4 regions of the Mixta intestinalis genome follow, and region 3 is predicted to be linked to each of the others. Evidence: predicted binding sites of a transcription regulator. Region 3 holds the regulator's gene; each other region holds the start of a gene.

Region 1 (2,206 bases), 1.3 Mb from region 3:
GCGGTGTCAGCAGCACGTTATCAAACTCGCAGAGCGGAGAGATAAAAGGATCGCTATTCGTAGCAGGCTCTTCCGGGAAGACGTCAATTGCTGCACCAGCAAGATGTTTGCTGCCCAGCGCCTGGCAGAGCGCCGGAATATCCACTACGGTGCCGCGTGAGGCGTTAATCAGCAGCGATCCGGGTTTCATTAGCGCCAGTTCTTGCGCGCCCATCATATTTTGCGTAGAAGGCGTTTCCGGCACATGCAGGCTGACCACATCGCTCATGTTCAGCAGATCGGAAAGATGCGCTACCTGGGTTGCGTTGCCCAGCGGCAGCTTGTTTTCGATATCATAAAAGAAAACGTGCATTCCGAGGCTTTCCGCCAGCACGCCCAGCTGCATACCAATATGGCCATAGCCGATAATGCCCAGACGTTTGCCACGCGCTTCATAGCTGCCCGCCGCCTGTTTATTCCAGACGCTGCGATGCGCTTTTGCATTCGCTTCAGGTACGCCGCGCATCAGCAGCAGCAGCTCGCCAATGACCAGCTCCGCCACTGAACGGGTATTGGAAAAAGGCGCGTTAAACACCGGTACGCCGCGTTTTGCCGCCGCGTCCAGATCGACCTGGTTGGTGCCGATACAGAAGCAGCCTACAGCCGCCAGTTTCTCTGCCGCAGCAAAAATTTCTTCAGTCAGCTGAGTACGGGATCGAATACCGATAAAATGCGCATCACGGATGGCATCTTTCAGCGCATCGCTGTCGAGCGCGCCTTTATGATATTCAATATTGGTGTAACCTGCCGCGCGCAGATTATCCAGCGCGCTCTGGTGGACGCCCTCCACCAGCAGAAACTTAATTTTGTCTTTCTCCAGTGATACTTTTGCCATTTCCCGACCCTATTTTACGGACTTCAGATGGGGCTGTAATAAGCCAGCCTTCTGCCAAAATAACAAAATCTACGCGAGCGGCAACACAGCCGATTGCCTGCATATCAGCATGGCTGCATGGAGAGTGAGACGGATACAACAGATTATGGTACGAATATAAAGCCAGGCAGTATGATAGCGCGCCGGGGGATCTTTATGTGACATAAGTCACTAAATTACATCCAGCTAAGAAAAGATGATTTTCGCTGAGAAATAACTGGCGCGCTAACGCGCCAGAAAGATCATTTAGTGATGGTTTTTACGCCATCCGCACCGCCAATCAGCGCCACATCCGCGCCGCGCGCGGCAAACAGGCCAACGGTCACCACGCCGGGCAACGCGTTGATGGTGCGCTCCAGCTCGGCAGGGTTAACGATGCTGAGATTATGCACGTCAAGAATAATGTTGCCATTATCGGTAATGACGTTCTGACGATACTCCGGCTGACCGCCCAGTTTCACCAGTTCACGCGCCACGTAAGAACGCGCCATCGGGATCACTTCAACCGGCAGCGGAAAGCGGCCCAGCACATCCACCTGCTTGGAAGCATCGGCGATACAGATAAATTTATCCGCCACTGCTGCGACGATTTTCTCACGCGTCAGCGCCGCGCCGCCGCCTTTAATCATCTGCATCTGCGGGTTAATTTCATCCGCGCCGTCCACATAGACCGCCAGCGAATCCACTTCGTTGAGATCGAAAACGTGGATCCCCAGGCTCTTTAACTTCTGTGTAGAAGCTTCAGAGCTGGAAACCGCGCCCTCAATCTGATGTTTGATGGAGCCGAGCGCATCAATAAAGTGAGCGGCGGTGGAACCCGTTCCCACGCCAACAATGGTGCCCGGCGTGACATAGTCCAGCGCGGCCCAGCCTACTGCTTTTTTCAGTTCATCCTGCGTCATGGTATGTTTAAAACCTGTGCTAGTGGTGTGCGCGTAGTATAAAACAAGCACCTGTGAAAGTGCGCATTCGCTACGTGACGATTAATGGCTTTGCAAAGTGGCCCACAGATTAGCAAGCGCAACATAAGGGGCAACCCGGTAATTTTATGGCATAGTGCCCTGGCATTCCTGGATGAGAGCAACATAACAATGAAAAGACCCGATTATCGAACGCTTCAGGCCCTGGATGCTGTGATCCGTGAACGCGGCTTTGAGCGCGCGGCGCAAAAATTATGTATTACCCAGTCGGCAGTTTCACAACGTATCAAGCAGCTGGAGAATATGTTCGGTCAGCCGCTGCTGGTGCGTACCATACCACCGCGCCCTACCGAGCAGGGACAAAAGCTGCTCG
Region 2 (2,206 bases), 910 kb from region 3:
AGGCGCAGCGCATAAACGAAGATCTCATGCAATTCTTTATCCTGCTGGGACAAAATGGAGATCTCACGCCATAGCTCTATCTTGTGCTGTTCCTTATCAGGCTTTATCAGTAGTGCCAGTACCGATTCAATCCCTTCGCGTGCGGCGCTGGCCGCCTGATGTTCCAGCACTTTTTCGTTAACGATCGCGAGAAAAGCCTGGCACTTTAGCTGGTTAAGAGAAGTGAAATGACGATTAATATGCCCAATTGCCGCACCGCTCGCCTGCGCGATTTTGCGGGCAGTGACGGCGGCATACCCTTCCTTTTCAATTAATATGCGGGTGGCGTCAATCAGTAACTCTGCGCGCGCATCCGCCTTTAAATAGCTCATCCTTTTGCCTCGTCTGTTTTCATCGGCTCACATTGTGCCGATTTTTGAACAGGCGTTCAATATTTTTCTTGAACATGCGTTCAAGATTTTTACGACATTTCTTGAATACGGATACATTCTGCCGTATCTGACTGGCAGGCAAAACGCCAACGATCAAACGTTTGCGTACGCTACGAAAGCGTTTGCTTTTTGTTATAACCTGGTTTTGTGACACTATTTTTAACGTCAGCCTGCCACTTAGTGATCTACATCACAAAACAACTGAATCAAAATGAAACAAACTTTGACAAACGTGAGCAATATCTATTTTCTATCCGCAGGATACGGGCAACCTATGCGGGCTGCTCAGAAATATCCATAAGCCTTCCCTGGAGTGGCAGATAACAACATCTTCCCGTTCAACAATGAACACTGGTTCGCGGCCACCTCTGACTCAGCAGAGCGGCCTTTAAGCATGTGGTAACCCATGAAAAAGAAATTATTGATGGCTGGCGCGCTGCTGGCAGCGTCTTATAGCCTCACTTCCCAGGCAGAAACCAACGGTCCTGAGTATCTGTCAGACTGGTGGCATCAAAGCGTTAACGTCGTGGGAAGCAATCACACCCGCTTCGGTCCGCATCTGAATAACGACGTCTACCTGGAATATGAAGCCTTCGCGCATAAAGACTGGTTCGATTTTTACGGCTACATCGATATCCCTAACTTCTTTGGTGCCGCGAACAGCTACCAGCAGGGAATCTGGGATAAAGGTTCGCCGCTGTTTATGGAAATCGAGCCGCGCTTTTCTATCGATAAGCTGACCGGCACCGATCTGAGCTTCGGCCCGTTTAAAGAGTGGTACTTCGCCAACAACTATGTCTACGACATGGGACACAATAGCGATAACCGCCAGAACACCTGGTATATGGGTTTGGGAACCGATATTGATACTCATACCAAAATGTCGCTGGCGCTGAACATCTATGCGAAATATCAGTGGGAAAACTACGGCGCAGCCAATGAAAATAGCTGGGATGGCTACCGCTTTAAAGTGAAATATTTCCTGCCGCTGACCACGCTGTGGGGCGGGAATCTGAGCTATATCGGCTTTACTAACTTTGACTGGGGCTCCGATCTGGCAGATAAGACGCCGGGTTCCTTCCGCAGTAGCAATTCTATCGCTTCCAGTCATATTCTGGCGCTGGGTTACGACCACTGGCACTACTCAGTGGTCGCGCGTTATTTCCATAACGGCGGCCAGTGGGCCGATGGCGCTAACCTGAATTTCGGCGACGGGCCATTTGAAGTGAAATCAACCGGCTGGGGTTACTACCTGGTGGTAGGTTACAACTTCTAATCCGTTACGACCGGGGCGGACAGCTGCCCCGGTTATGTTTACCTGTTGGCTTATACACCGCGACAGGTAAAATCTGTTTATCCGATGATCCAGCCTGACACTTCCATCTAACAGTAAAATTTTATTATTAACCATAAAAATTTTGTTCATGTCAGGCAATCAAACCTGCCAATCATAATATCAATTATTTTTCCTTATCTAATATTTAAGCCTTAAGCTAACGATTTCGATTAATTATTTTCGTAGTTAACCCACTACATTACACATCTGCCAACGAAAAAAAGAAAATGTATAGTCTTTAATTCAATTACCAGTCCTAATCAAATAAACATTATTACGCACTGGTGACATAACTTATATTAAACTCATTCTTTCCCGGTTATCAGGTGATTTATCTTTACAGCTGGCCCTGCGTTTTTAACGCATGAGGAGAATCACAATTTTCATAAATAACCGTGCAAAGCTATTTATTTTTTAAACCACTGTGCTAGCGTATTTG
Region 3 (2,206 bases):
GCCGGAGTTACCATCCATCAGAACCTGATGCCCTGAAGCGGACTCGCCTAAAAAAGTGAGTCCTTCCACCCATTTTACTCGTGCCTGCATATTCATTATTCCCGGGATAATGCCGCTTACTGTCAGCCTACGCTTTCAGCAGCTAAACGGCAATTGTCCGATTCACCTCAAGCTGAAGCGAGACAACAGGAGACACCAGGATAAAGCTGTGCTACAAACAAAGCTGTAATATTTTCGTTCTCAGAAACGAAAACGGGACTTTTTCACGCCCTGGCGCGCCAGAATTGCCCGGATAAATTTCCAACAGAAAACGCTTTACCATTTCAACGCCTGACAGGGAAACTGCCCCCTGTATTTAGGGCACGATTACAACAGAGGATAACAGCGAATGGTTCTCGGCAAACCGCAAACAGACCCTACTCTCGAATGGTTCCTGTCACATTGCCATATCCACAAATATCCATCAAAAAGTACGTTGATTCACCAGGGTGAAAAGGCCGAAACGCTCTATTACATCGTAAAAGGTGCAGTCGCGGTGCTGATCAAGGATGAAGAAGGCAAAGAGATGATCCTCTCCTACCTCAACCAAGGTGATTTCATTGGCGAGCTTGGCCTGTTCGAAGAAGGCCAGGAACGCAGCGCATGGGTACGGGCAAAAACCGCTTGTGAAGTGGCTGAGATTTCCTACAAAAAATTTCGTCAGCTGATTCAGGTGAATCCTGATATCCTGATGCGGCTGTCTGCTCAGATGGCGCGTCGTCTGCAGGTTACCTCGGAGAAAGTGGGCAATTTAGCTTTCCTCGACGTTACGGGCCGCATCGCACAGACGCTGCTTAATCTGGCAAAACAGCCTGATGCCATGACCCACCCGGACGGTATGCAGATCAAAATCACCCGTCAGGAGATCGGCCAGATTGTCGGCTGCTCACGTGAAACGGTGGGACGCATCCTGAAAATGTTGGAGGATCAAAATCTGATCTCCGCTCATGGTAAGACGATTGTCGTTTACGGCACCCGTTAAGCTTAATTGATCGCACGGCGTGGTGCCCTGCATCACGCCGTGTTTATTTTTGTGATGTGGTGATGTGGCGGAGAATTATCTACCATCCTGAAGTGAACTATGCGCTGCGTCAGACGCTGGTGCTCTGTTTGCCGGTGGCGATCGGCTGGCTGTTAGGGGATTTGCAAAAGGGACTGCTGTTTTCGCTGGTGCCCGCCTGCTGCAATATCGCCGGGCTGGATACGCCGCATAAACGCTTCTTCAAACGGCTGATCGTTGGCGGCTCGCTCTTCGCGCTCAGCAGCTTTCTTATTCAGTGGCTCTCGCTGCACCATATTCCGCTGCCCGTCACCCTCTTTACTATGGCTCTGCTGCTGGGCGTTACCGGTGAAATCGGGCCGCTACATGCCCGTCTGCTTCCAGCCTCGCTGATTGCCGCGATTTTCACTCTCGGCCTGGTGGGGCAAATGCCCATCTGGGTGCCGCCGCTGCTCTATATCGCAGGTACTTTCTGGTATGGGCTGTTTAACTGGCTCTGGTTTCGTCTCTGGAAAGAACAGCCGCTGCGTGAAACGCTAAGCCTGCTCTACCGTGAGCTGGCCGACTACTGTGAAGCAAAATATACCCTGCTCACGCAGCTTACCGATCCGGAAAAAGCGCTGCCGCCGCTGCTGGCGCGCCAGCAAAAAGCGGTCGATCTGATCAATACCTGCTATCAGCAAATGCATATGCTGGCCGCCAATCGCGATCACAGCCATCAACGTCTGACGCGCGCCTTTCAGGTCGCGCTCGATCTACAGGAGCACATTTCCGTCAGCCTGCATCAGCCAAAAGAAGTACAGAAGCTGGTAGAGCAGAGCCACGCGGAGGCGGTGATTCGCTGGAACGCACAAACCATCGCTGCCCGATTGCGTGAGCTGGCGGACGATATGCTCTATCACCGTATGCCGCCGCGCTTCAGTATGGAAAAACCGCTGCTGGGCCTGGAAAAAATTGCGCGTCAGCATCCTGAAAATCCGGTTGGTCATTTTTGCTATTACCACTTCAGCCGCATCGCCCGCGTGCTGCGCACGCAGCGCCCACTCTACCGACGTGATTTACTGGCAGACAGGCAGCGACGGCTTCCGTTATTGCCCGCGTTGCGCAGCTACCTCTCCTTAAAATCGGCTGCGCTACGCACCGCCGGACGTTTTGCCGTAATGCTGG
Region 4 (2,206 bases), 660 kb from region 3:
GGCGTGTATCGTGCTTCCGCGTAGTTTCAGCTCAAACTCCAGTAGCCGGGAGCCGTTGCGTACGATCTTACCCTGTAACTGCTCCAGCAACAGCAGCATGGCTTCACGCCCCAGCGCAAAGCGCGGCTGAGCAACGGTCGTCAGCGGAGGATCGCTATAGCGAGACAGCTCAATATCGTCAAAACCAACCAGGGAGATGTCGCGAGGAATGCGCAGGCCCATACTTTTTGCCTGGGACATCGCACCTAACGCCATAATATCGTTGTGGCAAAACAGCGCCTCCGGTGGCTGCGGCTGTGCCATCAGACGTTTGAACGCGGCGGCTCCCGCCTCGAAGGTAAAATCGCCGCGCACAATATAGCGCGGTTCAACTTCCTGCCCGTGACGACGCAGCGCCTGAATATACCCTTGCAGGCGATAGTGACTGAGCGGCATCTCTTCCGGCCCGGCGATACAGGCGATGCGGCGATGACCAAGCTGCCATAAATGGTTTACCGCTTCGAAGGCCGCCGTCAGGTTATCGATATGTACCGTTGGCAGTTCCAGATCCGGTGCAAACTCGTTTGCCATCACCATTGGCGGCAGGTTGCGCTGCTCCTCTACGCCGGTATCAAAAGGCACCTGCGAGCCTAACAGCACCATGCCGTCGATCTGGCGCGTCAGCATCAGGCTGAGAAAGGATTTTTCCTGCTGGTTTTGATGTGCGCAGTCACCGATCAGCACCAGATAGCCTTCCGCTGCGGCAGTGACCTCTACGCCACGTATAATTTCGCTGAAAAAGGGATCGCAGATATCGGGCACAATAACCAGAATCGTGCGCGATTCACTGCGTTTGCCGTTACGCGCCAGCGCATGGGGAGAGTAGCCTACCTCAATAACCGCCTGCTCAACTTTCTGACGGGTTACCGCCGAAACTTTTTCAGGATTCATCAGCGCGCGGGATACGGTGGCGGTTGAGACACCCGCCCGTTCAGCCACATCTTTCATCGTCGCTGCCGTCGACGCCTGGTTCTGCTCCAACGCTTTTCTCCTCGCATCGGCTGTGCCGATCTGACCTTCTGTCCACTATGTTTTGTCAGGCTGCGCTTGTTGCGGCTAAAGCTGACGATCATCACATTTTTAACAGATTGTCAGGGGGGCCGTTACTCAAATTGCATGAAAATTGTGACTTATTCGAGGTTTTTCGATCCAGCTCGCAAACCTTTGCGCAGGATACGCCTAGCTTTCCGTCGGATCGATATCCAGCGTCCATTTTACTTTACGCGCCAGCGGCAGGGTAGGAATCAACGGCAGCGAGGTTTTTAACAGCTGTTGCAGGCGCAGACGGGCTGGATGTTGCAACAGAAGCTGCCAGCGATAGCGCCCACTGCGTTTTGCCTGCAAGGCCGGTACCGGCCCCATAATCCATAGTCCCTCGTCGCGCAGCGGGCTCGCTTCCAGCAAATTACGTAACTGATGTAAAAAGGCGGCGGCCTGCTGATTATCATGATCTTCAGCGCGGAACAGGGCATGGCTGGTAAACGGCGGCAGCTGAACGCTTTTACGCTCATTCAGCGTCTGGCTGGCAAAGGCGTCATAACCCTGATGTAGCAGGATTTGCAGTAGCGGATGCTCAGGATGATGAGTTTGCAGCAGCACTTCGCCCTGCTTACCGGCGCGTCCGGCGCGTCCGGCAACCTGGATATAGAGTTGGGCAAAGCGCTCTGCTGCCCGAAAGTCGGCGGAGAAAAGCGCGCCATCCACATCCAGTAGTGATACCAGCGTGACGTCGGGAAAGTGGTGTCCTTTTGCCAGCATCTGTGTACCGATAAGGATGCGCGCGCCGCCGCGAAACACATCTGCCAGATGCTGCTCCAGTGCACCCTTGCGGCTGGTGGTATCGCGATCGATACGCGACAGCGGTATGCCGGGAAACAGGCTCTGTAGATTATGCTCCAGCTGCTCGGTGCCCAATCCTACCGGCACCAGATGCGTGGAGCCGCACTGGGGGCACTGACGCGGTACCGGACGCTGGCTGTCGCAGTGATGGCAGCGTAGCTGGCGCTGTTGCTGATGTAGCGTGTAGTAGTGATCGCAGCGTGGGCATTCCGCGATCCAGCCGCAGTCGTGGCACAGCAGCGCAGGCGAAAAGCCGCGGCGGTTAAGGAACAGCAAAACCTGATTATCCGCCTGCAAATGTTGGCGCATACGCTGTACCAACGCCGGA

Evidence for each region. The regulator CRP, encoded in region 3, controls carbon source genes, mostly activating them, when cyclic AMP is high. The targets are predictions, from matches to a motif close to ATGTGANNNNNNTCACAT.
Region 1: the regulator CRP is predicted to act here: its motif matches at 1,070-1,087, upstream of serA (phosphoglycerate dehydrogenase).
Region 2: the regulator CRP is predicted to act here: its motif matches at 610-627, upstream of C7M51_RS15230 (nucleoside-specific channel-forming protein Tsx).
Region 4: the regulator CRP is predicted to act here: its motif matches at 1,100-1,117, upstream of cytR (DNA-binding transcriptional regulator CytR).

What each region holds. Positions count from the first base shown of each region.
Region 1 covers NZ_CP028271.1:2,853,618-2,855,823, forward strand. The annotation lists gene serA (phosphoglycerate dehydrogenase) at 1-874, opposite strand, end outside; gene rpiA (ribose-5-phosphate isomerase RpiA) at 1,156-1,815, opposite strand; gene C7M51_RS13150 (LysR family transcriptional regulator ArgP) at 2,005-2,206, shown strand, end outside.
Region 2 covers NZ_CP028271.1:3,288,888-3,291,093, forward strand. The annotation lists gene C7M51_RS15225 (TetR family transcriptional regulator) at 1-371, opposite strand, end outside; gene C7M51_RS15230 (nucleoside-specific channel-forming protein Tsx) at 838-1,707, shown strand.
Region 3 covers NZ_CP028271.1:4,199,048-4,201,253, reverse strand. The annotation lists gene C7M51_RS19410 (OsmC family protein) at 1-90, opposite strand, end outside; gene crp (cAMP-activated global transcriptional regulator CRP) at 389-1,021, shown strand; gene C7M51_RS19400 (YccS/YhfK family putative transporter) at 1,084-2,206, shown strand, end outside.
Region 4 covers NZ_CP028271.1:3,543,925-3,546,130, reverse strand. The annotation lists gene cytR (DNA-binding transcriptional regulator CytR) at 1-1,020, opposite strand, end outside; gene priA (primosomal protein N') at 1,219-2,206, opposite strand, start outside.